Linked DNA regions of Robiginitalea biformata HTCC2501. The protein of the gene in region 1 interacts with the protein of each later gene in a pairwise test. Links are inferred from orthologs where the notes say so. Each region holds a gene or a part of one and is shown on either strand. Other genes may lie near its edges.

What was found.
Region 2: the proteins of RB2501_RS07945 (region 1) and cyoE interact in binary tests that used the Bacillus subtilis proteins (3 or more experiments, as listed by UniProt). The link is inferred for Robiginitalea biformata HTCC2501 from one-to-one orthologs.

What each region holds. Positions count from the first base shown.
Region 1 is NC_013222.1:1,774,806-1,792,313, reverse strand. The notes cover bases 7,966-10,964. They hold RB2501_RS07945 (COX15/CtaA family protein), read left to right. Parts: upstream 7,966-8,941; coding sequence 8,942-9,988; downstream 9,989-10,964. Other genes in these bases: RB2501_RS07935 (nucleoid-associated protein), read left to right, coding at 10,587-10,964; RB2501_RS07940 (IS1096 element passenger TnpR family protein), read left to right, coding at 10,019-10,516; RB2501_RS07950 (CCA tRNA nucleotidyltransferase), read left to right, coding at 7,966-8,949. Also shown: RB2501_RS08005 (amidohydrolase family protein), read right to left, coding at 1-617; RB2501_RS08000 (DUF5606 family protein), read right to left, coding at 744-1,217; def (peptide deformylase), read right to left, coding at 1,256-1,846; Holliday junction resolvase RuvX, read right to left, coding at 1,843-2,259; RB2501_RS07985 (2,3,4,5-tetrahydropyridine-2,6-dicarboxylate N-succinyltransferase), read left to right, coding at 2,361-3,176; RB2501_RS07980 (glycosyltransferase family 2 protein), read left to right, coding at 3,318-4,169; RB2501_RS07970 (glycosyltransferase family 2 protein), read left to right, coding at 4,364-5,164; RB2501_RS07965 (glycosyltransferase family 2 protein), read right to left, coding at 5,146-5,964; RB2501_RS07960 (glycosyltransferase), read left to right, coding at 6,062-6,883; RB2501_RS07955 (L-threonylcarbamoyladenylate synthase), read left to right, coding at 6,926-7,486; more of RB2501_RS07950, read left to right, coding at 7,489-7,965; more of RB2501_RS07935, read left to right, coding at 10,965-11,645; RB2501_RS07930 (hypothetical protein), read right to left, coding at 11,717-12,799; RB2501_RS07925 (ABC transporter ATP-binding protein), read left to right, coding at 12,879-13,790; RB2501_RS07920 (ABC transporter permease subunit), read left to right, coding at 13,803-14,636; RB2501_RS07915 (T9SS type B sorting domain-containing protein), read left to right, coding at 14,779-16,515; RB2501_RS07910 (T9SS type B sorting domain-containing protein), read left to right, coding at 16,522-17,508.
Region 2 is NC_013222.1:54,647-67,488, reverse strand. Bases 1-2,738 are described here. They hold cyoE (heme o synthase), read left to right. Parts: upstream 1-788; coding sequence 789-1,688; downstream 1,689-2,738. Other genes in these bases: RB2501_RS00280 (cytochrome c oxidase subunit 3), read left to right, coding at 2,366-2,738; RB2501_RS00285 (cytochrome c oxidase subunit 3), read left to right, coding at 1,685-2,275; RB2501_RS00295 (energy transducer TonB), read left to right, coding at 1-671. Also shown: more of RB2501_RS00280, read left to right, coding at 2,739-3,340; RB2501_RS00275 (cytochrome C oxidase subunit IV family protein), read left to right, coding at 3,362-3,745; RB2501_RS00270 (hypothetical protein), read left to right, coding at 4,367-5,008; RB2501_RS00265 (SCO family protein), read left to right, coding at 5,018-5,773; RB2501_RS00260 (DUF420 domain-containing protein), read left to right, coding at 5,763-6,326; RB2501_RS00255 (hypothetical protein), read left to right, coding at 6,332-6,550; RB2501_RS00250 (ABC transporter permease), read left to right, coding at 6,654-7,898; RB2501_RS00245 (ABC transporter permease), read left to right, coding at 7,928-9,187; RB2501_RS00240 (efflux RND transporter periplasmic adaptor subunit), read left to right, coding at 9,251-10,363; RB2501_RS00235 (ABC transporter ATP-binding protein), read left to right, coding at 10,460-11,164; RB2501_RS00230 (ABC transporter permease), read left to right, coding at 11,154-12,383; RB2501_RS00225 (ABC transporter permease), read left to right, coding at 12,385-12,842. UniProt on the Bacillus subtilis protein: Converts heme B (protoheme IX) to heme O by substitution of the vinyl group on carbon 2 of heme B porphyrin ring with a hydroxyethyl farnesyl side group.

The DNA.
Region 1 (17,508 bases):
GAGAAGTAGATGCGTTTGCCATCCGGGGAAAAGGCCGGGTCGATGGTTTTGAGATTCTCGGGTTTGTCCAGCAACTGGCTCCCGCCGCCACCCTCCCTGTGATACAGGTGCAATTTGATGTTGCGGCGTCCGGCAGCCCCTACCACATAGGTCCCGTCCGGCGACCAGTCCGCTGAGAAGTAGTGTTTGTTCTCCGATTTTGTAAGCTGGGTTTCCTCCCGGGATTCCAGGTCCATGATCCAGATATTCTCGGAGCCGCTTTTGTCGGAAATATACAACAGGGACTTGCCGTCCGGGCTGAACCGCGGATGCACCTCATAAGGCAGGCCCCGGGTCAGGGCGGTGGCCGTGCCCCCGGTTGCCGGGATGGTGTAAATATCGCCCATCAGGTCAAAGGCAATCGTTTGCCCGTCCGGGCTGACATCCAATGAGATCCAGGTTCCCTGTTGGGCCTGAAAGGAAATTTTGCGGGACGGCTCCAGGGGGAGGCCTTCCTCTTTCTTTCCGGCGGTATCTTTTTCGGTGGAATCCTTCCCTGAATTCTGGGAATGAGCAGTCAGGAGAAATAACCCGGTGAGCAGCAGCAAGGCCCTGCGCACAAAGAATTTGGCAAACATTTTAAACGTATTAGCGGTTTCTCCGCTAAATATAGGGAATTATGCCCCCTGTCTGCGGGGGTCGACCTGCTCTTTTCCCGGATCGGCCATGCGGTTCAACAGGGGTTTCCCATACGTCGCCGGGGTCTATCCTTTCTTCCCGGGTGTGTTTGCGGGGGCAGGTCCGCTCCCGTCTGCATCCGCTTCCTGGCCCTCCTCAGCAGCGTCCGGGTCCGAAAAATCTTCAAAACCGTTGTCCAGCAACAGGTTGTACCATTGGATCACCTTGCGGATGTCGCTCGTGTAGACGCGGTCCTCGTCGTAATTCGGAAGCACCTCAAAGAAATATTCCTCGAGCTCAAGTTTTCCCGCCTTGTGGTTGATGGAGGTGTTGCCCCCGTCCTCCTTCTTCTGGATCCTGGCAAAAACCTCCCGAAGCGGCAGCTCCTCATCCAGTGTGTAGATGGCAATTTCGGAGAGGACGCTTACATTGCCGGTCATCCCGACGCTGATCTTCCTCCCGTCAGCCAGGGATTCGGCCACAAAGCCGGAACGGGTTTGCGTTACCAGACGAAACAGGCCCGGCTTTCCGGCGATGGACAATATCTTATCTAAACTCATAAAGTGATTTTCGGCTGCAAATATGCTAAAAATTAAGTCTACCGCCCCCGTTTTACGGCCGGGAACCGCATCTTATAATCAATCTGTACCTTCCCTTTGGAAATGTTGGTCAGTTTCCCCTTGAGCAGGCGCTTTTTCAGGGAGGAGATGTGATCCGTAAAAAGGATCCCCTCAATGTGGTCGTACTCGTGCTGGATGACCCGGGCCAACAACCCGTCAAAGGTCTCCGTATGCTCCTTGAATTCCGCATCCTGATAGCGGAGGGTAATCGTGTCCTGCCGGGTGACGTCCTCGCGGATATCCGGGATACTCAGGCAACCCTCGTTGAAAGCCCATTTCTTCCCGGTCTCCTCCTGCATCTGCGCATTGATAAAAACGCGCTTGAACGCCCGGAGCTTTTCCTGCTCCTCGGGGGAGAAATCCTCGTCCTCCGCAAAGGGCGAGGTGTCGACCAGGAACAGCCGGATGGGCCGGCCCACCTGGGGGGCTGCCAGCCCCACTCCGTTGGCCTGGTACATAGTTTCCCACATATTCTCGATCAGGGTGGCGAGTTCCGGGTATTCCGGCCCAATCGCTTCGCATTTCCTGCGCAGTACCGGGTCTCCGTATGCGACTATTGGTAAGATCATAATTCTTTGCTGCTTAAATACGATTGCAGGATCAGGGTGGCGCTGATTTTGTCCACGGCTGCCTTATCGCGTCGTTTCTTTTTCTTCATCCCTCCTTCTATCATGGCCCGGACCGCCATTTGCGAGCTGAACCGTTCGTCCTGCCGGCTCAGGGGTAGATCCGGAAAACGTTTTTTTATACGCTCAATAAAGCTGCGGATTTCGGCTTCGATCCCGGACGGGCTGTTATCCATCCGACGCGGCTCCCCGATCACAATTCGTTCCACCTGCTCCTCCCCCATATAGCTTTCCAGGAAATCCAGCAATTCCGGGGTCTGTACTGTGGTCAGTCCGGAAGCGATCATCTGCAACGGGTCGGTCACGGCAATGCCGGTTCGTTTCTGCCCATAGTCCAAAGCGAGTATCCTGCCCAAATAAATTTTTTGGCAAAAATAACGGATAAATCGTTACAGGTATAAATCCGGCAGGACAATTGGGCAACAGCAGCTATCTTTGCGCAAATTCTAAAGACCCGATGGACACGTTAAAAACCAAGATCGAAGCCGCCTGGGAAAACCGGGAATTGCTCAAGGAAGCAGAAACACAACAAGCGATCCGGGAGGTCATCGACCTGCTCGATGCCGGGGAATTGCGCTGCGCCAACCCGGGGCCTGACGGCTGGGAAGTCCAGGAATGGGTAAAGAAAGGCGTCGTACTGTATTTCCCCATCCAGAAAATGGAAACCCTGGAAGCCGGGATTTTTGAATACCACGACAAGATTCCCCTTAAGAAAGGGTATCGCGAAAAAGGCATCCGCGTGGTTCCCCATGCAGTAGCCCGCCACGGTGCATACATTGCCGGGGGGACGATCCTGATGCCCAGTTACGTGAATATTGGCGCTTATGTGGACCAGGGTACGATGGTGGATACCTGGGCCACAGTGGGCAGTTGCGCACAGATCGGGAAGAACGTTCACCTGAGCGGCGGCGTCGGGATCGGCGGGGTCCTGGAACCCCTCCAGGCCGCCCCGGTCATCATCGAGGACAATGCCTTTATCGGCAGCCGGTCCATTGTTGTAGAAGGCGTGCGGGTGGAACGGGAAGCCGTACTCGGGGCCAACGTGGTGCTCACGGCATCCACGCGGATCATCGATGTCAGTGGGGCATCCCCTGTGGAATACAAAGGTCGCGTTCCCGCCCGTTCCGTAGTAATCCCCGGCAGCTATACCAAGGAATTCCCGGCCGGGACCTACCAGGTGTCCTGTGCGCTGATCATCGGGCAGCGCAAGGAGAGTACGGACAAGAAGACCTCCCTGAACGACGCGCTCCGGGAATACGACGTCGCGGTCTGAGGCAAAAGGGCCGTTCACAGGGGCCCCGGTAGGACCGGGCGTTCCGGAAATACAGCGCCGGGGAAGCTCTTTTTTGGCAAAAATTATACTAATCGGGCCGATTTGCTGTTATAACTAGGCAGCCCTTAAATCCATCCCGATATGCGTGTCCCTCAGAAGGAAACACCCGAGATATCCGCACTCATCATTACCTACAACGAAATCGAACAGATAGCAGCCTGCATCGAAAGTATCGATTTTGTATCGGAAATCGTCGTGGTGGACTCCTACAGTACGGACGGCACCTATGAGTACCTGCAGGCCCATCCCCGGGTACGCGTCATTCGCCATGCCTTCAGGAATTTTACCGCCCAGAAGAATTTTGCACTGATGCACGCCCGCCACGACTGGGTCCTGTTCATCGATGCGGACGAACGAATCCCGGCGGGCCTCCGGGATGAAATCCTCGGCGAGCTTTCGAATCCCGGGAACGAAACAAATGCGTATTGGTTCTACCGCAAATTCATGTTTTGCGGCAAACCGCTCCGGTTCAGCGGCTGGCAGACCGATAAGAACATCCGGCTCTTCCGCCGCAGCAAAGCACGTTATTCCTCCGAACGGATTGTCCACGAGCGCCTGGAAGTGGAAGGCCAAACCGCCTGCCTCTCCGAGCGAATGATTCATTACTGTTACCAGGGGTATTCCGATTACAAGGGCAAAATGCAACTCTACGGCCAGATGAAAGCCCTGGAGGCGTTCCGGAAAAACCGTCGATTCACCTACCTGAAATGGGTGGTCAAACCCCTCTGGAGGTTCCTCTTCAATTTCATTTGCCGGCTGGGCTTCCTGGACGGCTACCGCGGGTTGGTTATTTGCTTTCTCGGCGCCCTGGAAGACGTACAGCGCTACCGCGTGCTTCGATTGATTGAACGGGAGTACCGGGCCGCACAGTACAGTCTGCCCCGCCTCAGTAAAAAAGGCTTCCTGGTAAGCGCCCTGACCCCTCAGCAATAGGGAGCGGCTTCACTACACGTGGCATTTCCCGTCGCCCCATTTACAACTCCGCTTGATTTCCGGCCCGTTGTTGCCGATATAACAACGCCACTCCCAAAAACCTCCCAGGTTCGCAAAAAATAAAAATTCATTTTGTTCATACTTTGAGAATGCTTTTTTTCGTTCTCTGAAAGTAATCGGAATCGTACGCACCCATGAATAAGGCCGAAGGTAACACCCGGTTGACCGCGCTCATTATCACCTACAACGAAATCGGGTATATTGAGCGATGCCTGGAATCGATTGCCTTTGCGGATGAAATTGTGGTAGTGGATTCCTTCAGTACGGACGGCACGTACGAATACCTGCTGGAACAACCCAATGTTCGGGTAATCCAGCATCCCTTCGAAAATTTCACCCTGCAGAAATCCTTTGCGCTGACCCAGGCCTCCAACGACTGGGTCCTGTTCCTGGATGCGGATGAGGTAGTACCCGGGGCCTTGCGCCGGGAAATCCAGGATACCATTGCAGGCAATACCGACCACGCAGCCTTCTGGTTTTACCGGCAATTTATGTTTGCCGGCAAACCGCTAAGGTTCAGCGGCTGGCAGACCGATAAAAACTACCGCCTGTTCCGACGGAGCAAAGCCCGGTTCACGGACCGGAAAATCGTTCACGAAACCCTGGAAGTAGACGGGTCTTCGGGAATCCTGCAGGAGCGCCTGATCCATTACTGCTATAAGAACTACGAAGACTACCGGTCTAAAATGCTGCATTACGGCCGGCTGAAGGCGCGGGAAGATTTTTTCAGGGAGAAAGGCTTTAATTACTTCTTTATGATGTTGAAGCCCCTGTGGAAATTCTTTAACCACTATATACTCCGCCTCGGGATCCTGGACGGCCGAAAGGGTATGGTCATCTGTTACCTGAACGCACTGGGCGTCCTGGAGCGATACCGGGAATTGAAGAAGCTCGAACAGAAAAATGAGCTGGCCTACTACTTGTTGATGCCGTAGTGCGTCCAGACGTGCCTGCCGCGGCGCGTTTCCTTTCGTATCGCCGCGTTCTTGGCCAGTGTCTCCGGCGTCTTGTACCCCCGCTTGTGGTCCAGGTGTACACACACCGCGCTGTAGCGCAATTGTTTCGGCCGGATTCCGAAGTTTACCAGCCGCTCGCCCAGTTCCCGGTCCTGCCCCCCGTACTGCATGCGCTCGTCAAAACCATTGACATTCAGGATGTCCTTTTTCCAGCCCGATGAATTGTGCCCGTTCCAACTGGCATTGGTGGGGGTGAGCCGGTTGAAGAGCCTGGAAGCCAACCCCCTGACGATCAGTTTCGTGTTCTTGAAAGTCTTCGGGATTCCCTGTTCCTTGAGCCAGTGGATATTGAAGCAGCGTTGCTTCTCGATATCCTCCCGGGTAATGGCCAGGGAGATATTCATCGGGAGCATGTAATAGCCCCCGGAAATAAAACATCCCTTTTCCTTGTTGAAGTGGTGGACCTGTACAAAATCGTTTCGCGGGATGCAATCCCCGTCGGTCATGATGATGTACGCTGCCCGGCAGGCCAGCAGCGCCTTGTTCAATATCCGGGATTTCTGGAATCCGTCATCCTCCTGCCAAACGTGGAGGATGTCGTAGAACACCTCCCCCCGCATCCGGTCAATCAGTTCCCGGGTGGCCTCCCGGGAGCCGTCATCCGCAATGACAACCTCAAAGTCCCTGAACAACTGGCAATTGAAGCCGATCAGCACTTTTTCCAGCCATTTCTCGGCATTGAAGGTGCTGATGATTACCGATATTTTTGGTTGATCCATAATCGAAAATACGCAAAAGCAAAAATAACGAACGCATATTGCATATTTTTGTCCGAAGCCTGGAAATTGCCCGGAATTTTCCGGAAACCGACCTGAGATGAAAGTAAAGGAAATCCCGAAATCGCTGTACCGCCAATTCCGGTTGCGGGCCACTCCGGTTAAAAAGCTGAAAAATTCCAGCCAGCCGGAAGCCCCGCTTGTGGTGTCCCTTACCTCTATCCCCGAGCGGATCCGATCGGTAGACCTGGTCATCCGGAGCTTGCTGAAACAGCGTTTGCTGCCGGAGCAAATTGTACTTTGGCTCCCGGAATCCCTGCAGGGGCACATACCGGATAGCCTGAAATCCCTGGAACACGGACGTTTCCGGATTGCTTTCAGCCCGCTCACCTGCCCGCATAAAAAACTGATCCACAGCCTGGAGGAATTCCCCGGCAACCCCATTGTTACCTGCGACGACGACTTGATGTACCCGCCGGGCTGGCTGGAAAAGCTCTACCGGACGCATCTGGAATATCCGAAGGACATCGTCGGGCATCAGATTCGATACATCCGCTATGCGGAAGACGGGACGCTGCTCCCCTACCCGCAGTGGGTAGTGCCCCCGGACGGCGGCAGCAACCCCAAGGCGTTTATGGCAGTTGGTGCGGGGGGCGTGCTCTACCCGCCGGGCTCCCTGGACCCCCGGGTTCAGGACCGGCAATTATTCCTAAAGCTCAGCCCGCGGGCCGACGATCTCTGGTTCAAGGTTATGGGGCTCCTGGCAGGCACCCGGGTCCGGGCTGCCCTGGAGGCTTCAGGGGAACCCGTCCCCATCCTCGGTTCCCAGAAAACTTCATTGAAAAAAACGAATATCAATAAAGACAAAAACCGCGTACAGTGGGAGCAACTAACCGAATATTTCGGCCTGCACCCCCTATAACCGGGTATCCGGCAAAACAGGGGGTACGCGATGAAAACCGCTATGAAGAATATATTGGACAACTGCCTGCAAGTTCTTGAATCCGGGGGGCTGATCCTGTATCCGACCGATACGGTCTGGGGCATTGGGTGCGACGCCACAAACCCGGAAGCCGTTGCCCGGGTCTACACCCTGAAACAACGGCCGGACAGCAAGGCGCTCATCTGCCTGGTGGGGTCCGGGCGGCAGCTCGAACAGCTCATCCCGGAAGTCCCGGACGTGGCCTGGGACATTATGGACCTCTCCGAAAAGCCCGTTACGATCGTATATGACAACCCGCAGGGTGTGGCGCCGAACCTGGTGGCCGCAGACAACTCGCTGGCGGTACGCATTGCATCGGACAACTTTTGCCGCGAGCTGCTCCGGCGCTTCCGCAAACCCCTGGTTTCGACCTCGGCCAACCTGGCAGGGCAGCCGACGCCTGATTCCTTTTCCGGGATCGCCCCGGATATTTTAAATGGTGTGGACTATGTGGTACCTTTGCAACAGGAAACCGAGCTCCGCACGCCTTCCTCCATTATCCGGCTGAAGGCAGACGGACAGGTGCAGGTGATCAGAAAATAACTATGTCCGAGCCCTATTACAGAGAAGCCCTGGATCATCCCATATTTAAGAAACTCTCCGATACGGCCAGGGAACTATCCCTGGAGACCTATGTGATCGGCGGGTTTGTCCGCGACTATTTCCTGGGCCGCGAACAGAAAAAGGATATCGACATCGTGGCCGTGGGCAGCGGGATTGCCCTGGCGGAGAAATTGGCCGCCGGTCTCCCCGGGAAGCCCAGGGTGAGCGTATTTCGGAATTTCGGGACCGCCATGGTCCGGCACGGCGAACTGGAGCTGGAGTTTGTCGGGGCCCGCAAGGAGAGTTACAACCGGGACAGCCGGAAACCGGCCGTGGAGGACGGAAGCCTGGAAGACGACCAGAAGCGACGGGATTTTACCATCAACGCCCTGGCGCTGTCCCTGAACCCCGAAGACTTCGGTAGGTTGCTGGACCCGTTCGGAGGGATGGACGACCTGGAGGCCGGGCTTATCCGAACGCCCCTCGCCCCGGCCGAAACCTACAGCGACGATCCGCTGCGCATGATCCGGGCCATCCGGTTTGCCGCACAACTCGGCTTTCGCATCGAACGGGATTCCCTCAATGCGATCGCCTCCCAGCACGAACGCCTCCGCATCGTTTCCATGGAACGCATCGTGGAGGAGCTTAATAAAATATTACTCACGGAAAAACCGTCTGTGGGCCTTGGACTCCTATTTAAAACCGGCTTGCTACGGCATATCCTCCCCGAGCTCGTCGCCCTCCAGGGAATTGAGGAAAAAGAAGGGCAGCGCCACAAGGACAATTTCTGGCATACCCTGGAAGTTGTGGACAACATCTCCAAAAACACAGACAACCTCTGGTTGCGCTGGGCAGCCCTGCTGCACGATATCGGGAAGGCCCCCACCAAGCGGTTCGACAAGAAAGTCGGCTGGACCTTCCACAGCCATGAATTTGTCGGGTCCAAGATGGTGTATAAGATCTTCAGGCGCCTCCGGCTGCCCCTGAACGAGAAGATGAAATACGTCCGGAAGCTCGTGATGATGAGTTCCCGCCCGGTTGGTCTGTCCGGAGACGACGTCACCGATTCGGCTGTGAGGCGGCTCGTCTTTGATGCCGGGGACGATGTGGACGACCTGATGACGCTCTGCGAGGCGGATATCACCACCAAAAACCCGCGGAAGCAAAAACGCTACCTGGAGAATTTCGGGGAGGTGCGGCAGAAAATCGCGGAGGTCGAGGAACGGGACCGGGTACGGAATTTCCAGCCGCCCGTAAGCGGGGATCAGATCATGGCGGCTTTCAACCTGGAGCCCTCCCCGGAAATCGGCCGGGTAAAAGACGCCATCAAAGAGGCCATCCTGGAAGGTGAAATCCCGAATGAAACCGGGGCCGCCTGGCAGTTTATGCTGCGAAAAGGCCGGGAAATCGGGTTGGAACCCACCCCGGAGGCCTTGAAATACACCCCCGAAAACCATGCGTAACAGGCTGAAGAAAAATTACATCCGCTTTGCGCGCACCTCCCTGGTACTCGTATATCTGGTCATTTTGGCCGGGGCAGTGGTGCGCATGACGGGAAGCGGGATGGGGTGCCCGGACTGGCCCAAATGCTTCGGGTACCTGATACCCCCCACGGAGGCCTCCCAGCTAAACTGGTCCCCGGGCAAAGCCTTTGATAAAGGGCAGGTGATCATCCGGGACGAAGCCCTGCTGCTCGCCCGGGCCGACTTCGTCACGGGTACAGATTTCGAATCCGGGAACTGGGAACCGTATACCCGGCACGATTACGCGGTCTTCAACGCCGCCCATACCTGGACGGAATACATCAACCGCCTCCTCGGCGCGCTGGCGGGCCTCTCCATCCTGATCATGGCCGGGTGTTCCCTGGCCTGGTGGCCCGAGCGAAGGTCCCGCGTGATTTTTGCCTGGCTCACCGTACTTGCCATCGGGTTCCAGGGGTGGCTGGGGGCGACGGTCGTCTACTCGGTCCTGGCACCCGTACGCATTACGCTGCATATGATGATGGCCCTGGTACTCGTGGGCATGCTGCTGTGGATTGTCTTCCGCAGCGAAGAGGGCAGGCGCGTCCGCACCTATGACCGGTTAACCGCCCGCCTCTGGATGGCAACCGTGGCCCTGAGCCTGTTGCAAATCCTGCTGGGGACCCAGGTCCGCCAATATGTCGATGACCAGACGGATATTCTGGGATACGGCGCCCGGGACCAGTGGCTGGCCAACCCCACCTGGGTATTTTATGTCCACCGCTCCTTTTCGGCCCTGCTGCTCCTGCTCCACCTGTGGGTCGCCTACCGGATTGCCACACTCCGCCTGGGGTTCCGGAAAATATTCCCCACCCTCGGGGTCCTTTTGCTGATACTGGTGAGTGGCCTGGCCATGGCTTACCTGGATTTTCCCTGGGGCTCCCAACCGATCCACCTGGTGATGGCCTCGGTACTCTTTGGCCTGCAGTGGTATCTGCTCCTGGAAATGCAAAGGGCTGCCCGTGCCGGTATTTCTTTGTAACTTTGCCGGAATCTCAAAACGATCGCGCAGATGGTATACAAAATCCGGATCATACTGGACGCCCAGGAGGATATTTTCCGGGATTTGGAGGTAGAAGCAGACAGCAACCTGGAGGAATTGCACAATGCAATCTCCCAGGCTTTCGGCTTTCTGGGAGAGGAGATGGCGTCATTTTACACCTGTGACGAAAACTGGAACCAGGAAGAGGAAATCCCGCTGTTCGATATGAGCGAGGGCGGAAATGATATCCGGCTGATGCAGGACACCCCGATGGCCGAGGTCCTCAACGAGGACGAACCCAAATTGCTGTACGTCTACGATTTCCTGAATATGTGGACATTCTTCGTGGAACTGGCGGATATTGCCGAAAAGGAAGACGGGAACAGCTATCCGAACCTGTTGTTCAGCTTTGGAGAATTGCCCGAATCCCCGCCGGAAAAGCGCTTTGAAGCCGAATCGGAAGGTCCCGTGGAGGATGAACCCTTTGGCAGTTACGACGACCTGGATTTTGACGAAAACTGGAATTAGCCCTGCCTTCCCGCGGCATTTCCACATCCTGCCATCCCAGAATTTATTCCCAATTTAAACCGGCACCCGCATGTTAAACCTGTATGCAACCCAAATCGAAACCGTTTCCCTCCACCGCGTGGGAAACAAACACCGGGCAGAGCCCCTGTTCCTGTCCGAGGCCCCCTATCGCCTGAATGATGAGATCGGCGGCCTGCTGAAGGAGTACTTTTTCAAACCTTTCCGCGAAAAAGAAGAAAATTACTACTGTTTCAGGCATGAGGCCGACCTGGAATTCCACCCGGTCTACCAGGCAGCCTGCCAGGTTTTCGATAACCCGGGCCGCCTTCACGAAGTGAGCCGGGAAATCGCCCGCCATCTGTTTTCCCAGTCCAATCACCCCCATATCAAAAGCGGCGAGTGTTATGTGGCCTACCTGACGGATGTGATGCTGGACAACGAGAAAACGGATGCCCTGGGGATTTTTAAGAGCGAGGTCAAACAGGACTTCCTGCAATTTGAGGAGCAGGGTGCCAACCTGGATATGCTGGTCCGTCAGGGTGTCAACCTGAACCGGCTGGACAAGGGCTGCCTGATCTTTAACCGCGAACGGGAAAACGGCTTCAAGGTCCTGTCCTCGGACAGCAACCGCTACGACGCGAAATACTGGCTGGAGGAATTCCTGGGCCTGGCCCCGCTCACCGACGAGAACTTCTACACCAAAAACTACCTGAAATTCTGCCAGAATTTTGCAAAGGATGTCGTCCTCCCGGCCGAGGACAAGCAACAGGAGGTCCTGTTCATGAACCGGGCGGTGAACCATTTTGCCAAGAACGATGATTTTGAGGAAACGCGGTTTTTGAACGAGGTGATGGACAACCCGGAACTTATCCCGGAGTTCAAGCACTACAAGACCGAAAAAGGGCCCAAGTACAGTATCGAGGACGTATCCAACTTCCAGATTGCCAACAAGGCAGTAAGCGATTCGCGGAAGAAGATCAAAAACGTCATCGACCTGGATACCAATATCCAGATCAAACTAAACTTCATCAACCCGGATTCGGCCGAGAAATTCGTCGAAAAAGGCTGGGACGAGGAGCGGCAGATGTACTACTACCTGGTGTACTTTAACCGGGAACAGAAGAGCTGATCCGCCAACCTTTCGGGTTCCGGCATATTACGCGGCACCCTTTACAGGGAGGTTTTGCGTACTCCCCGGAATCAAATCTCGATTTTCCGTTCGATAATCTGTTTCATGCTGACGTCCTGGTAGTTCCGCTTGACGAAGTCCAGGGCCAGGGCAAGCACCTCCCCCATGGTTTCGCTCTTCTTGAATTGCATGTCCAGGGTGAGGTCGTAGATTTCGGATTTCAGCTGATCCACATGTGCCGGCACGGAAATCGCGTCCTTACGGGCGATCCTTATCAGCCGTTTGATGCGGTTCCCGGAACTGATGATCCGCTTGGCGACAATGGAGCGCTCCTCCACCTTGTACTGGTCGACGGAATCGCGGAGTAATTTGTTTTTTACCAGGTCCACCATCGCATTGTTTTCCTTGAAGAATTGCGGCCGGTAAACTTTGAGTTTCCCCTCGTAACTCTGCTGGTCGAAGTCGATGGCCCGGATGCGGTATACCACGTGGTCAAAATCATGCACGGGTACGATCACGTAGTTGTAGGATCGCATATCCCCGAGCAGGCGGATCATGCAGCGTTCGTTGAACTTGACGAATTCCTTGGCGAGCTGGGCCTTTTCAGATTCGGAACAAACCGGCAACATATCCTTGATGAATACGTCCCCGGGGATGCCGGCGATGTGCTCCTCGATGAGCGTGTCCTTGAACACCAGGAAGTTCAGGTTATAGGGCGACAACATGTGCTCCAATTCCAGGCCGTAGATACGGGAGGCATCCGTACGCTTGACGTAGAAGTAGGTGAAGTTGTCGTTCAGGATATTCCGGACCTTGATGCGGAACGGCTTGGAATTGCCGAACGTACAGTAATCCACGGCGTCCACGTTCAGGTACTGGAAGATCCGGTCGCTCCCGTCCGAATGCAGCATCGAATAGACCCGTTTCAGGCTCAGGTCGATTTCCTTTCGTTCGGAATCCGAATAGTACACCCGCACCCACAACGTGTCCTGGTCGTTCGAATCGTAGACCACCACCGAACCGGAAAAGCGCAGCAGGTCCTCATAGAAAATCGGGATTTCTATGGTCCTGCTGTAATCCGATAAATAGGCATCCAGCTCCGGGATCACGGGGAACGGCGGCTTTTTGCGCGACATGAGTTTCTCCTTGGACATAGAAAGGATTTGGGTTTGCTTGTAACAAATTACGCATTTCTTCGTCAAGTTTAGTAAGCGAACCTAAAACTCCCCGCCGTTGGAAACCATTCTGACTGTCACCAACCTCACTAAAAAATTCGGAGCCCTGACGGCCGTCAAAGACCTGAGCTTCACCATCGAAAAAGGGAATGTATACGGCATCCTCGGGCCCAATGGAAGCGGGAAATCCACCACGCTGGGCATTGTGCTGAACGTGGTAAACCGCACCTCGGGCCAGTTCAGCTGGTTTGACGGGACAAGTACCACCCACCAGGCGCTTAAAAAAGTCGGGGCCATCATTGAACGGCCGAATTTCTACCCCTACATGAGCGCCCTGCAAAATCTCCGGCTGGTCTGCCGGATCAAGGAGGTGCCCTATACGCGGATACGGGAAAAACTCGAACTGGTGGGGCTGTGGGACAGGCGCAACAGTAAGTTCAAGACGTATTCCCTGGGGATGAAACAACGCCTGGCCATCGCCTCTGCCCTCTTGAACAACCCGGAAATCCTGATCCTGGACGAACCGACCAACGGCCTGGACCCCCAGGGGATCCACCAGATCCGGGAACTTATCAAACAGATTGCAGCCCAGGGCACTACCATCCTGCTGGCCTCCCACCTGCTGGATGAGGTCGAAAAGGTCTGCTCCCATGTTGTGATCCTCCGCAAAGGGGAAAACCTCTACACGGGCAAGGTAGACGGCATGCTGGCCAGCCACGGTTATTTTGAACTGAAATCCGCCGATATCGATGCCCTGGAGGCATTCCTTGGAAACCAACCGGAATTCGGCAGCTTCACGCGGGAAAACGGCCTGCTCACGGGGTACCTTGAGGACCCCCTGGAACCGGAAGTGCTCAACGAACGCTGTTTTAAAAACGGTATCCGGTTATCCCACCTGGTCAAGCGCAAAGAAAGCCTCGAACAACAATTCCTGGCCATCACCAACAAACAGGAAGCCCGCAATTCCTAAAATACAACCTGCATGAAACGCCTGCTCCAAATAGAATTCATCAAACTCTGGAACAACCGGGCCAGCCGCTTTTTGGTCCTCGCCTACTTTGGGCTGATTGCGCTGATCGCCCTGGTGACCTCCATCAAAATCGACTGGGGGCCCCTGAAATTCAACGTAGCGGACATCGGGATTTTTAACTTCCCCTATATCTGGCATTTCAACACCTTTATGATTGCCTTTTTAAAGGTTTTCCTGGCCATCGTCATCGTCTCGATGATCTCCAACGAGTACAGCAACAAGACGATCAAGCAGAACCTCATCGACGGGTTGTCCAAGAAAGAGTTTATCGCCTCCAAGGTCCTGACCATCGGCGTGCTCGCCATTGCCTCTACCCTTTTTGTATTCCTGATTTCGCTGGTTTTGGGGCTGATGCATTCGGATTACGATGAAATTGCGATCATTTTTTCCGACCTGGAATACCTGGCGGCCTACCTGGTAAAGTTGTTCGGTTTCTTTGCCTTCTGCTTCTTTGTGGGCATGCTGGTGAAGCGGTCCGCCTTCGCCCTGGGCTTCCTGTTTATCTGGTTTATCGGGGCGGAATTCATCCCCTGGGTCTACCTGACGTCCAAATACACCAAGGGCTACGCGGATTCCATCTACCAGTTCTTCCCTTTCGGGTCCATGTGGCAAACGCTGTCCGAACCGTTTACACGCCTGTCCGTGATCCAGTCGGCCGCCCGGGAAGTTGGGGAGGAAATCGTAAAGGACTACGCAGTCCACGGTTTTCAATTGCTCATCGTCCTGGCCTGGTCCGCGATATTTATCTACCTGTCCTACGTCCTGCTCAAAAGACGCGATCTCTGATATCCGTGCGACGCGATCTTTGATATCCGCAGTTGCGGCATCCAACCGGACCCCGGTGGGCCGTTTATCCGCAATGTCTTCCCCCTGAACGCCTTTCGGTCCGGGATCCGGGAATATTTCGTAATTTACCCTTCCTGGACCGATGAAAATGTTTCAAAAATTGCTATGTGTGGCCGGGCTGCTCTGCGCGCTCGCTACCCGGGGTCAGGAATGCCCCCAACCGGTCTTCCCGGCAGACGGCCAAACGGCTGTTGCCGTGGATGCGAGTATCCAGTGGACCGCCGTTACCGGGGTTACCGCCTACAGCCTGACCATCGGTACCACCCCGGGTGGGACGGAAGTCCTGCCGCTGACCTCAGTGGGGCTTGCCACCTCTTATGCCCCGGCCCGCGGCCTGCCGGATAACCAGGAGATTTTTGTAACCCTGTACATCTTTAACCTGACCCAGGGAACAACGCCCTGCACATCGTTTAGCTTTACCACCGAAGACGTCACCACAGCACCCGGATGCACGGTGCTGCTCAGCCCCACTGACGGATCCCGGAATGTCCCGGTGGGGACGGACATCCGCTGGGCGTACAGCCCGACGGCCACCTCCTACACCATTTCCATAGGCACCAGCCCGGGCGGCTCCGACCTGGTTGACGGGGCCACCGTTGATGATGCGCTCCGCTTTGTGCCGCCCGCCGACCTGCCGGAAGAACAGGATATCTACGTCCGTGTGGTGCCGCAAAACGAAAACGGGGAACCCACCGGCTGTTCCGAGTCTACCTTCAGGACCGGCCCCCTGGCCACCCTCCCCGGCTGCTCGGTGCTCCGTTACCCGGCGGATGGGGAATCCAATATCCCCCTGTCCCCGGTCCTGGAGTGGGATCCGGTACCCGGGGCCACCGGGTACATCGTGTCCATCGGCACCTCCCCGACCACCAACGATGTCCTGGACAGCGCTGATCTTCGCAATGTCACGGAAACCGACGTCATCAATTTTTTGCCGAATACCATCTATTTCGTCCGCATCGTTCCCTATAATTCGGCCGGGGAAGCCCTGGGTTGCGGGCAGACGACTTTTTCCACCATCCTGGGATGCGGCCCGTATTTCGACGCGGGCGGAAATCTGGTGGACCTCCATCCGGAAATTACCTTTCCCGCAACGGTAGGAATCTGCCGGGACAACCCGGTCAATACGGTCAGCGCTATCGATGCGGCAGACGGCTACCGGTGGTACCTGGTGGAAGCACCCGGGCGGGAGCGGCTACTGGCGGAAGGCCCGGACTTTGAAATTCCCGGGGAAGGCACCTACCGGCACGAGATCTACAATACTTTCACAGGGGTTTCCGGGGATTTTGAGTGCAGTTCTTCCAGGGAATTCACAGTGGCCGTTTCTGAAGCTGCCATCCCCGAAGACACCGATATCCGGCTGGGTGCCGGGGTGATTCGAATTGAGGCAAATGTATCCGGAATCGGGGATTACGAATTTTCCCTGGGCAATGCCGACGGGCCCTACCAGGAGAGCAACGTCTTCAGCGACCTCCCCCTGGACTCCTACCGGATATACGTCCGGGACCGCAATGGGTGCGGGATCACAGAAATCCTGGTGGAACCGGACCTGACAGCAGAGGGTTTCCCGAACTTCTTTACCCCGAACGGGGACGGACGCAACGACCGCTGGCAGTTTATCCTCCCGGAAAGCGGCATCAGCCCGGTTCGCGAAATCTCGATCTTTGACCGGTACGGCAATTTGATCGCCCGGGTGGACCCTCAGTCCGATGGCTGGGACGGAACCCTCCGGGGAAATCCCCTCCCACCGAGCGATTACTGGTACCGGGCTGTAGACAACCAGGGAGGCGTAGTCACCGGGCATTTTACCTTAAAACGCTGAAACAGGATGGAAACCAGAAGCCTATATTTCCTGCTCTTCGCGCTCCTGTTTGGCCAGCTGGCCCCCGGTCAGACGTGCCCCCAACTTATATCCCCGGCCAACGGGGAGGAGGACGTCCCGGTAGATGCGGCCATCTCCTGGACGGACCCGGGAAGTTTTTCAGGTTTTATCGTCTCCATCGGCACGACCCCGGGCGGGGTGGACATCCTGACCAACCGCACCTCCTCGCCCATCAGCGGGTATAAGCCCGAAACCGGGTTGCCGGAAGACACCTGGATCTATATCAGCTTTATCCTGATCCTGGCGGACGGGACGGAAATTTCCTGTCCGGGATACCGGTTCCGGACGGCCCCTTTTGACCGGCCCCCGGACTGTACGCGCCTGCTGGCTCCCCGCAACAACGCCGAAGAAGTCGCCCTGGGGGAAGAATTAATCTGGGACTACGCACCACGGGCCACGGGGTATCTGCTGACCGTACTGACTTCCCAGGGTGACACGCTGGTGGCCGAACGGGACATGGGGAACATCCTCGATTTCAACCCCCCGGGGAATTTCCCCCCCGAGACGGATATATTTGTACAGATCACGCCGTACAACCGGCTGGGGCCTGCGCCGGGGGGGTGTCCGGCGGAGCGCTTCCGGACCGGGGCTTCCACGGTGGATTGCGGCCCCCAGCGACCGGAAATTCCCGGCTTTCCGGGGGCTGTTGGCCTGTGTCCGGAACTGGGTTATGCGGAGGTATCGGCTCCGGCAGGGGCGGACGGGTATAACTGGTTCCGGGTGGCTGCCGACGGGTCGCAGCAACTCGTTGCGAGCGGCAGAGAAGTCCGCCTGGACGTTACGGGCAACTATTTCCTGGAGGCGTACAACGAAGTAGGCTCTATCAACGAGTTTGCTATCTGCAATACGCTCGTGGAATTTTCCGTGGTGACCACCCCTCCCCCGATGATCCGGCGCACGCAGGTATCCCGGGAAGTGGACGGGTTGCGCATC
Region 2 (12,842 bases), 1.7 Mb from region 1 along the record:
GAAGGAACAGCGGCCTGTATTTTGTACTTGGCCTGGCCCTTGTAATGGCTCTGGTTTATGTGGCCCTGGAATGGAAGACGTACGACGAAGTGAATAACTACGATATATCCATGGATGTCGAGGAGCTTCTGGACGAAGAGGTGCCGATGACCGAGCAGATCAAGACGCCGCCACCGCCCCCGCCGCCTGCCGCCCCCGAGGTGATCGAGGTAGTGGAGGATGAGGAAGAAGTGGAGGAAACCATTATCGAATCTACGGAAACCAGCCAGGAAGAAGAGATTATTGAAGTGGATGACGTGGTGGTGGAAGAAGTCGAAGAGGATATCGACGTTCCCTTTGCTGTTATTGAAGATGTACCGGTATTTCCGGGATGCGAAGGCGCCAGCGACAAGCGTGCCTGCTTTAACGAAATGATGCAGAAACACATCCGCAAGAATTTCCGCTACCCCGAGATTGCCCAGGAAATGGGGATCCAGGGTCGGGTGTCCGTAATGTTTACCATCCAGAAGGACGGAAGCATCGGCAATATCCGCCTCCGCGGACCGGATAAGAACCTCGAGGCAGAAGCGCGCCGGATTATCGAGCGGCTTCCCAAGATGACCCCTGGAAAGCAGCGGGGTCGCGCTGTTCGGGTTCCCTTTTCTATCCCGATCATGTTTAAACTCCAATAGGGTTTCCATTGATAAAATTCAAATCCCGGCCTTGGCGCCGGGATTTTTTTTGCCCCGGTTTGGCGTTGGAAAGAAGGTTGGTGGTGCGTATCTTTGCACACCCGATTGACCCCGTGTATGAAATCCGCCACAGGTACTGCAGAGACCGGCGCCATCCAGCTGGCTTTCACCGACTTTAAGGAGATTACCAAGGCCCGCCTGGCCATCAGTGTGGTATTCTCTGCAGTGGCGGGGTATCTGCTGGGCGCCTCGGAAATCCGGGCGGTTCCCTTGCTGCTCCTCGTTCTCGGGGGTTACTGCATGGTAGGGGCCTCCAACGCCTACAACCAGGTGATTGAACGCTCCCTCGATAAGCGGATGCACCGGACCCGGCACCGGCCGATCCCCTCCGGGAGGATGCGTGTATCTACTGCCATGGCCATAGCGATTGTCATGACGCTGGCCGGGGTGGCCTTGCTCTACCAGCTCAACCCGCGGACGGCCTTTTTCGGCGCCCTGTCGATTTTCCTCTACACCTGTGTCTATACCCCGCTGAAAACCGTCACTCCCCTGGCAGTATTTGTCGGGGCGATCCCCGGGGCCATTCCCTTTATGCTCGGGTGGGTGGCGGCCACAGACAACTTTGGGATTGAACCCGGGACGTTGTTCATGATCCAGTTTTTCTGGCAATTCCCCCATTTCTGGGCACTTGGCTGGATGCTGGACGAAGACTACCGCAGGGGCGGCTTCAAGATGCTGCCCACCGGAAAAAAGGATACGGGTACTGTTGTTCAGATTATTATGTATACCATTTGGATGATCGTCATATCGATTATCCCCGTTTTCGGAATTACCGGGCGCCTGTCCCTCTCCGTTCCCGCTGCCGTGCTCATCTTTTTGATGGGGCTCGTGATGCTGTGGTTCGCGCTCCGCCTGTACGAGCTGCGCGACCGTCAATCGGCACGCAGCCTGATGCTCAGCAGCGTCACCTATATCACCCTGATGCAAATCGTTTACGTAGTCGATAGTTTTATATGAAGAATCGCGATCTCACCCAACAACCGGACCCGATAAAAAAGGAACGGGCCAGTAAAATGATGCTCTGGTTCGGCATCGTCAGCCTGATCATGACATTTGCCGGTTGGACCAGTGCCTACATCGTAAGCAGTTCCCGGGAGGACTGGATGGAGGACTTTCAGTTACCCATGGCTTTCTGGTACAGTACGGGCATCCTCCTATTGAGCAGCCTCACTTACATGATGGCGCTCCGGTCGGTGCGACAGGGACAGCAGCGGGCGGGTTCGCTCTGGCTCGGGATTACCCTTGTGGCGGGCCTGGTATTTATCTATTCGCAGTTTAGCGGGTTCTCCCAGATGATCGGTTACGGGTACTATTTTACGGGACCCACCAGCAACATCACCCTTTCCTACCTGTTCTTGATTGCAGCCGTGCACATTGCCCACGTGGTAGCCGGGCTCATCTCCCTGGTAGTGGTCGTAGTGAAACAACTCCGGGGGAAATACGGCCCCGGCCGCATGCTGGGGATGGAGCTCGGCAGCACCTTCTGGCATTTCCTGGACCTGCTTTGGGTGTACCTGATGCTTTTCTTCTATTTCTTCGGTTAGAAAAGGGGAGGTTTGTGGTTCAAATCTTCTTTTCTAACAGATAAAAAAATGTATTTTTGCTAAAATTATCCTAATACCCTAACTGACACTATGGATACAACGGTAACCACCACGGCTGAAGAGAAAGTCTGGGGAGGCGGTAACCGCCCGCTGGGTGCGAGCTACGGCAAATTGATGATGTGGTTCTTCATCGTCTCGGATGCCCTGACATTTTCCGGCTTTCTGGCCTCCTACGGTTTTTCCCGCTTTAAATTCATCGAAACCTGGCCGATTGCCGACGAGGTGTTTACGCACGTGCCGTTTTTCCACGGGACGTATCCGATGTACTATGTGGCCTTTATGACCTTTATCCTCATCATGTCTTCGGTGACCATGGTACTCGCTGTCGACGCCGGTCACCGCATGATGAAGAACCGGGTCATCCTCTATATGTTCCTGACCATTATCGGTGGGGCCATTTTCGTCGGTTCCCAGGCCTGGGAATGGGCGACATTCATCCGCGGCGATTACGGCGCCGTGGAAACCAAAGGGGGGCGTATCCTGCAATTTGTGAATGCAGATACCGGAGAGCGCGCCGCACTGGCTGATTTTGTGGTTCCCCAGGCCGATGCCCGGGTGGAGCACGACCGGGACAACGGCGTGTGGTTTGAAGCCGAAGGCACCCTGCCTACTTACACGGTAGAGGAAGTGGCCGCCGGTCTCCGCGCCAACCCGAACATCCTGATCCGCACCGAAACCATCAATGAGGAAGGCGAAAAAACCATCCTGAACCGGGAGGAGTCCCTCGATAAGATCCGGGATGCGCGCCTGGTCGTGGAAGGGGCCAACCTGATCCGCAACGAATACGGCAGTCGCCTCTTTGCGGACTTCTTTTTCTTTATCACCGGCTTCCACGGCTTCCACGTATTCTCGGGAGTGGTTATCAATGTGATTATTTTCTTTAATGTGATCCTGGGTACCTACGAGCGCCGCAAGCACTACGAAATGGTCGAAAAGGTCGGATTGTACTGGCACTTTGTAGATTTGGTATGGGTATTCGTATTCACCTTCTTCTACCTGGTTTAATCAAACGAATAATAGCTACAGATGGCACACGAACATAAACTCGAAATTTTCAGGGGCCTGCTCAAATTCCGCTCCAACACGCAAAAAATCTGGGGCGTACTGATATTCCTCTCCATTGTCACCGCTATTGAAGTGGCACTGGGTATCCTCAAGCCGGCAGCGCTTACCGGGAACTATTTCCTGGGGATGAAGCTTCTGAACTGGATCTTCATCATCCTGACCCTGGTTAAGGCGTATTATATCGCCTGGGACTTCATGCACCTGCGGGACGAGAAGAGTTCGCTGCGTCGCGCCATTGTCTGGACGCCCATTTTCCTGGTGGCCTACCTGATATTCATCCTCCTTTTCGAAGCGGATTACATCTACAATGTCTGGAAGGACGGGTTTGTGGCTTGGGATTTTTAAGCGCGTTGGCGCTGCGATACCAGCTCGCATTTCCCATTCTTTATCCCACTTGCTGCGTTGCTTCCCTTGCGCGTAGCGCTGCTATGCGCTGCGGAAAGCGCCTTGAAATTTGAATAAATCTCTGCGAAATCCTTCGCTGTTCTCTTGCGCCAACGCGCCAGGCGGGAGGTTCTGCGATACCAGCTCGCATTTCCCATTTTTAATCCCCCCTTTCTGCGTTGCTTCCATTGCGCGTAGCGCTGCTATGCGCTGCGGAAAGCGCCTTGAAATTTGAATAAATCTCTGCGAAATCCTTCGCTGTTCTCTTGCGCCAACGCGCCAGGCGGGAGGTTCTGCGATACCAGCTCGCATTTCCCATTCTTTATCCCACTTGCTGCGTTGCTTCCCTTGCGCGTAGCGCTGCTATGCGCTGCGGAAAGAGCCTAATACCAGAAAAAAATAAATCAGAGCTACTTCGTTTGGCTTTGCATGAACCCATCTTTTTCTACAACATGCCTGCCTGAAAAGGAAATCTTCTCTATTGAGTTTGCACCATGTCCCCCGGGCGTATTACCCCATGCGAATTAACACAACATAAGGCGGCCGTTGGGCCGTCTTTTTTTATTTTTGCAATCGGTTGCCATGAAGAAGAAATTTGTCCTTACCGTCCTGTTTATCCTGCCGCTGGTGGTGTATATGTTTTTTGCCTCGGGGGTCACAAATTTTGGTCGCTTGCCGGTTCTTTCCGGACCTGTATCGGAGCTTGATGGCTTTGCGGGGGAGCAGCGCCTGCAGGGTAAGATTACGGTGCTTGGGTTCCTGGGGGATTCCGTAGAGTTGCAACAGGGGCGGATGTTTAACCTGAACCAGAAGATCTACAAGCGGTTCCATGAATTTCAGGATTTCCAGATGCTGATGGTAGCTCCTGACGGCACCCAGCAAAAAGTAGCCGGCGTGATGCGGGAACTGGAAACATTTACGGATATCGGCAATTGGCGTTTTGTATATGGCGAGATGCCGGAGATTCGCCGGTTTTTCAACAGCCTGGAGACCGGTCTGGAATTGGATGCCACCGGGGCCACACCCTATGTGTTTATCATCGACAAGGACCGGATGCTCAGGGGAAGGAAAAAGGACGAGGATACCGGCCTTAAGTTCGGGTTCGATGCCACATCGGTTGCCGACCTGAACAACAAGATGGAGGACGATATGAAAATTATCCTGGCGGAATACCGCCTGGCGTTAAAGAGCAATCAGGCGGGGAGGAACACCCAGGAGCAATAACAGGAAACCATGGCGGAGAAACGCAATTACAACTACATCTGGATCGGGGCGGTCATCCTGGTTTTCGGGGCGATTTTTGTGCCGAAGATTGCAGACCGGCTCGGGGAAGGGTCGGTTGTTGAGCGGGATCGGATGAGTGTCGCAGCGGGGTCCGAAGCCGGCTCGGCTCCCCTGGAGTACATCACCCTGAACGGGGAGCGCCGCAAAGTACCGGATTTTGCCCTAACCAATCAGGACAGCCTGCTTATTACCGATGCGGACTATCTCGGGAAGGTTTGGGTAGCCGAATTCTTTTTCACCACCTGCCCCACCATTTGTCCTCAAATGACCGCCAACTTGGTGGAACTCCAGGACGAACTGGCGGAATACGAGGATTTCGGGGTCGCGTCATTTACGATCAACCCGCGCCACGACACCCCGGCGGTCCTCAAGGACTACGCGGAACGCTACGGGATTACGGATATGGACTGGCACCTGCTCACCGGGCCCCGGGACAGTATCTACGAACTCGCCAATGCCGGCTTCAATATCTTTGCGGCGGAGATCCCGGATGTCCCTGGCGGGTTTGAACACTCCGGGTTGTTTGCCCTGATTGACCGGGAAGGCTATATCCGGTCCCGCAAAGACCAATTCGGCAACCCGATCGTCTATTATCGCGGGACAATCAGCCGGGCCGACGGGACGAACGACACAGGCGAAACCGAACAAATCAGCCTGCTCAAGGAAGACTTGTTGAAATTGCTTAAAGAAGAAAATGGAAAATAAGAATAACGGATCGCCCAAAGCGGGCAACATATCAGTACAAGAAGGCAAGTTGAACCGTTGGATCAACGGGGTGTCCATCCTGATCCCCGTGGTCGTGGCCCTGTTGTTCGGCATCCGCATCCCGGATGTGGAACCCCTGGGGTTTTTGCCCCCCATTTACGCTACCATCAACGGGCTTACCGCCGTGTTGCTGCTGGCGGCCCTGTGGGCCATCCGCACTAAGCGCCAGGTATTGCACAGCCGCTTGATGACTACCTGCATCGTCCTTTCCCTGCTATTCCTGGTGATGTATGTGGCCTACCACATGACCTCGGATTCCACCCCCTTTGGAGGCGAAGGCTATGTCCGCTACCTCTATTACGCCATCCTGATCAGCCACATCGTGTTATCCATCGCAGTAATACCCCTTGTGCTGCGCACATATGCCAAGGCGTATTTAAAGGATTTCCGGGGGCACCGCCGCCTGGCCCGGATTACATTCCCGGTCTGGCTCTACGTGGCGGTTACCGGGGTTGTCGTATATTTGATGATCGCACCTTACTACCCGTACTAGACCCCATGAAGCACGCCACCGCATATGTCGTTTTACTGGTTGCCGCACTGCTGGCCCCGGAGGCGGCCAATGCCCAGTGCGCCATGTGCCGGGCCGTGCTGGAGAGCAGCGGGGACACCTCTGTTGCCGAGGGGATCAACAACGGCATCGTCTACCTGATGGCCATCCCCTACGTGCTGGTAGGCGCCCTCATCTTCCTGGTATACCGGAAGGTACGCTCCTGAAATTTAACAAAAATTCCCTGCCGGAAGATGTAACAATCCCGCCGGGTTCCCGTCTTCTATATAACACCCGTATCGGGTTTTCATCAATCAAAAGTACCAACCCATGTTCGATATCGAGCGATGGCAGGAGATTTTCGATACCATCCGAAAAAATAAGCTCCGCACTTTTCTCACCGGGCTGTCAGTGGCCTCCGGGATCTTTATACTGGTAATCCTTCTGGGGTTTGGCCAGGGTATGCAGAACGGCATTGCCCACGAGTTTGAACAGGATGCTTCGACCTCCGTCTGGGTCTGGCCGGGGATGACGACCATGGAATACAAGGGGATGAACCCCGGGCGGCGCATCCAGCTCCGCAACGGTAACTTCGAGTACTGGAGCCGGGCGGAAGGCGACCGCATTGAGCGGGAATCGCCCCGTCTGTTCGTTCGGGACGTCTCGGTAAACTACGGGAATGAGGCCCTGGTTTACGGGATCCACGGCGTGGCCTCCGGGTTCCAGTTTATCGAAAACGCCAAGATGTCCCAGGGGCGGTTTATCAATTTGACGGATATCGAGAGTACGGCCAAGGTGGTGGTTATCGGCGACAAAATCCGCAAGGACGTATTCGGCCACCTGGAGACCCCCATCGGGGAATACATCGAATTCTCCGGCCTTCCCTTCAAGATTGTGGGCGTTTACAAGGAATTGCGGGAACGGGAAGAGGAAACACTGTATATCCCGCTCACAACCGCCCAGAAAGTATTTAACGGAGGCGATCGGGTCAGCAACCTGGCCTATACGCTCCCGCCGGCCGGGAATTTTGACCAGGCGGTAGCCGAGGCCGTCGCCTTCAAGGACGAGCTCCGGCAATACCTGCAGCAGGCGCATACCATTGCCCCCGAGGATACGAGCGCGATCCAGGTCTGGAGCGCCATGGAAGAAGCCAAGCGCTACTACAGCCTTACGGGCAACATCAAGTTCTTTTTCTGGTTTGTCGGCATTTGTACGATTATCGCCGGGGTGGTCGGGGTCAGCAACATCATGCTGATCGTGGTCAAGGAACGCACCCGGGAAATCGGTATCCGCAAGGCCCTGGGGGCCAAGCCCTGGTCCATTGTCGGCATGATTTTGCACGAGGCCATTTTTGTAACCGCCCTCTCCGGCTTTTTTGGGCTCATCCTGAGCATGGGCCTGCTGGAACTGGTGGGGCCGCATGTGGAGGTGGATTATATCATGAACCCTTCAGTGAACCTGACGGTGGCCCTCTCTACGGTGTTCGTGCTGATCCTGGCCGGGACGATAGCGGGTTTTTTTCCCGCCTGGAGGGCCGCCAACATCCGTGTCATCAATGCGCTGCGGGATGAATAGCCCGATACGAACCATAAAAGAACTGCGCCATGTTTAACCGGGATCGTTGGAAGGAAATACTCGAAGTGCTCACCAGCAATTGGTTTCGCACGGTACTCACGGCATTCGGCGTGTTCTGGGGGATCCTGATCCTGATCATCCTGCTCGCCGCGGGCAAGGGGCTGGAGAACGGCATCAAATCGGATTTTGGCGATATCGCGACCAACACGATGTTTATCTGGACCCGCAGGACCACCAAGGCCCACATGGGTTTGCCCAAGGACCGGGAATTCAGTTTCAAGACTTCCGACCGCGAATTGCTCGAGAGCCGTTTCCCGGAATTGCGGTATATCTCGCCCCGGAACCAACTGGGCGGGTTCCGCGGGGGGAGCAACGTCATCCGGGGGATCAAGACCGGGGCCTATAACATCTATGGCGATTACCCGGAAATCATCAACCAGGACCCCATGGGGATTACGGCCGGCCGGTTCCTGAACCAGAACGATATCCGGGAAAAACGAAAGATCGCGGTGATCGGGGAGGGCGTGGTCAGCGAAATGTACGACCCGGGGGAGGAAGTCCTCGGCAGCTACCTGAAAATCCAGGGCGTCAATTTCATGGTCGTGGGTACCTACAAGAAAAAATCGAATGACGGGGACGGGGAAGAAGGGCAGAAACAAATATTTGTGCCGTTTACTACGTTCTCCCAGGCCTTCAACCGGGCGGACAACGTCGGTTGGATGGCCATTACCGCCAACGACGGGACGTCCATCACCTCCCTGAAGGAACAAATCGTCAATACGCTGAAGGAGAAGCACAAGGTTCACCCGGACGACCAGCGGGCCATCGGGTACTTTGACCTGTACGAACAGTACAACAGGGTGGAAAGCCTCTTCGGGGCTATGCGGTTTATCGCCTACTTTGTGGGGATCCTCGTTTTGTTGTCCGGGATCATCGGGGTGAGCAACATCATGTTGATCGTGGTCAAGGAACGCACCAAGGAAATTGGAATTCGCAGGGCCCTGGGAGAACAACCCTGGAGTATCAAGCTGCAGATCCTGCTGGAATCCATATTCCTGACGATTATCTCCGGGATGGCGGGTATTGCCATGGGCGCCCTTTTTATTTACGCGGTTAACTCCCTGCTCGACGCCAACGGCCCGGTGGATATGTTTATGAACCCGAGCGTCAGTCTCGGGGTGGTTGTGGGGGCCCTGCTGATCCTTATGGCTTCCGGCCTGCTGGCCGGTTTCATCCCGGCCCAGAGCGCCATCCGCGTAAAGCCCATCGATGCCCTGCGGACGGAATAACCTCTTGAATAACAAAAAACCATCAATAACACGAAGAATTCTGAAGTCAAATAATTGAGCCATATGAAAAAGTCAGTAACTGTTGTAATCCTCGTTGTGATCGCCCTGACCTTTGGGGGGTCCATGTATTACCTCTATAAAAAGAACGCGGAGGACCCGGTGGTCTACCAGACCGAAAAGCCGAGCCGCCAGAACATCATCAAGAAAACCGTGGCCACGGGCAGCATCCTGCCCCTGGAGGAAGTCCTTATCAAACCGAACATCTCCGGGGTGATCGAGGAGATCTACGTGGAAGGCGGCGACTTTGTCAAATCCGGCGACCTGATCGCCAAACTCAAGGTAGTCCCGAACCTGAGCGCCCTGAACGACGCCAAGAACGCCATAGAGGACGCCAAGATTACCCTGGACGACCAGCGCCGCAATTTCTCCCGCCAGCAGACCCTGTTTGAGAAAGGGGTCATTTCCCAGGCCGACCTGGACCGGGCCCAGGTGAGTTACGACCAGGCCAAACAGGCGTACTCTGCAGCCAACAAGCGGTACGACATTGTGCGTACCGGTACCACCAGCGGGCTGAGCAGTGCGGCCAACACGCTGATCCGCGCCACGGTAAGCGGCATGGTCCTGGAAGTACCCGTGGAGGTCGGCAACCAGGTTATCGAGGCGAATACCTTCAACGAAGGGACCACCATAGCGGCCATCGCGGATATCGACAAGATGATTTTCGAAGGGAAGGTGGACGAGTCGGAAGTGGGCAAGATCCACGAGGACCTGCCCCTGGAGATTACCGTCGGCGCCATCGAGGACCGGGTCTTCCCGGCCGTCCTGGATTACATCGCCCCCAAGGGGAATGAAGAGAACGGCGCCATCCAGTTCGAGATCAAGGGGACGCTGACCAAGCGGGACAGCACCTTTATCCGGGCGGGCCTGAGTGCAAACGCTTCCATTATCCTGGACCGGGCAGACAGCGTCATCGCCGTCAAGGAGGCCCTTGTGCAGTTCGACCCGGAGACCAAGCAGCCCTATGTGGAAGTGGAAACCGGCCAGCAGCAATTCGAACGCCGCGACCTGGAGCTCGGCATCTCCGACGGGATCTGGGTAGAGGTGAGATCCGGCCTGGAGGAAGACGCCTCCATCAAGGTCTGGAACGCCATTTCGCCTTCGGAGTCAGGCGCTTAAATGATTTCCGGAATAATTTTTAACTTCTAAATGTAACATTTAGGCCTGTTTGGGGTCTAACGGGTGTATACTCGTTTCAAAAGACGTTTACCAACCATGATTGAAATCAAAGATTTACACAAGTCCTATAAGATGGGGAGCAATTCGCTCCACGTTCTCAAAGGGATCAATTTTAAGGCGGAAGAAGGCGAACTGGTTGCGATCATGGGGTCTTCCGGCTCCGGGAAATCCACCCTGCTGAATATCCTGGGGATGCTGGACGAGGCCGACGAGGGGGATTATATCCTCGACGGGGTCCCGATCAAGAACCTCAGTGAGACCAAGGCAGCCAAATACCGCAACAAGTTCCTCGGATTTATCTTCCAGTCGTTTAACCTGATCAATTATAAATCGGCCCTGGAAAACGTGGCCCTGCCGCTCTACTACCAGAAAGTAGGCCGTAAGGAGCGCGAATCCAAGGCGCTGAAATACCTGGAGCAGGTTGGCCTGAAGGAATGGGCCCACCACCTGCCCAACGAATTGTCGGGCGGGCAGAAACAACGGGTGGCCATCGCCCGGGCCATGGCGGCCGAACCCAAGGTGCTCCTGGCCGATGAGCCAACCGGCGCCCTGGACAGCACCACCTCCTACGAGGTGATGGACCTGATCCAGCATATCAATGACCAGGGGAATACCATCCTGGTGGTTACCCACGAGGAGGACATTGCCCATATGTGCAAACGGATCATCCACCTCCGGGACGGCATCATTGTCGAAGACAAGAAGATTGAGCAGGTAAGAGCTTCGCAGTATGTTCAATAGGGACACCTGGCAGGAAATATGGCACAGTATTAAGAGCAACAAGCTCCGGACGTTCCTCACTGGATTTTCGGTTGCCTGGGGGATCTTTATCCTCGTGCTGCTGCTCGCTTCGGTGAACGGTATGCAGAATGGTTTCTACAAGCAGTTCAACGACGACGCCACGAATTCAATTTTCATCTACCCGAATGCCACCTCCAAACCCTATGGGGGGTTTGAAGCCGGCCGCCGCATCCAGTTTAAGAACGACGACCTGGCCTTTATCAAGGGGAGTTACGAAGGATCCTACGAGTATATTTCGCCCCGGTTCAACCGGTCGGTCAGTGCAAAATACAAGCAGGAAACCGGGACCTATACGATTGTAGGGGTCAGCCCGGACCACCAGCTGATTGAGCGTACCGTGATTGAAAGCGGCCGGTACCTGAACAAGCGGGACCTGCGGGAGCGCAACAAGGTGCTGGTCATCGGGAAGCAGGTGCAGAAAGAGCTTTTTAAGGACGACGACCCGGTGGGTCAGTTCCTGATCGCCAATGGATTGGTATATAAGGTAATCGGGGTCTTTTCCGACGACGGGAATGAGCGGGAGGAAAGCAATATCTACGCCCCCTATACGACCATGCAGCAAATCTACGGGAATACGGACGAGATCAACATGATCGCCATGACGTATAACCCGTCCTACGATTTTACGCGGGCCCTGGCATTTTCCAATACAATGGAAGAAGTACTCAAGCGCCGGCTGGTGATCCACCCGGAAGACCAAAGCGCGTTTTTCATCAACAACTACGCCGAGGGGTTTTCGAATATCCAGACCTTCAGCAACTTCCTGACTTTCGTGGCCATCGGGGTAGGCGTCCTCATCCTGATAGCGGGTATTGTGGGGATCGGGAATATTTTGATTTTCATCATCAAGGAACGCACCAAGGAAATCGGGATCCGCAAGGCGCTCGGCGCCCGTCCCATCGAGATCGTGAAGTTGATACTGATGGAATCCATCGTGATCACGGCATTTTCCGGATTTGGCGGCATGTTGTTCTCCATGGGCGTGGTGGCGCTTATTGCCCCGATTGTGGATGCCCCGGCGTTCTCCAACCCGAACGTAGACAACACGGTGGTGATCATCTGTACCGTGGTGCTGATCCTGGCCGGGGTACTGGCCGGGCTCGTCCCGTCCATCCGGGCCGCAAACGTAAAACCGATAGACGCATTAAGAGCCGACTGATATGGGACTGCTAGACAGAGATTTATGGAAAGAGGTGATGGCCACGCTGAGCAAGAACATGCTCCGCACCTTTTTGACAACGCTGGGGGTGATTTTTGCGATCGTCATCCTGATCGGCCTGCTCGGGGCGACCAACGGGATGAAAAACGGCTTCAACCAGATTTTCGCCGGGACGGCAACCAACAGCATGTTCCTCTGGGCCCAGCGCACCTCCATGCCCTACAAGGGATTTGAGAGGGGGCGGTCCGTAGACCTGTCCATGGACGATGTGGACATGATCCTGCGGGAGGTGCCTGAGGTGGACGTTATTTCCCCCCGGATCCAGCTCGGGAATTTCCGGGGAACCGTAACGGTAATCCGCGGCGGTCGGTCGAGCGGTTCCAGCGTTTACGGGGACTTCCCGACCATCGACCTGATGTCGAAGAAGAAAATGGTCGAGGGGCGGTTTTTGAACCAGAA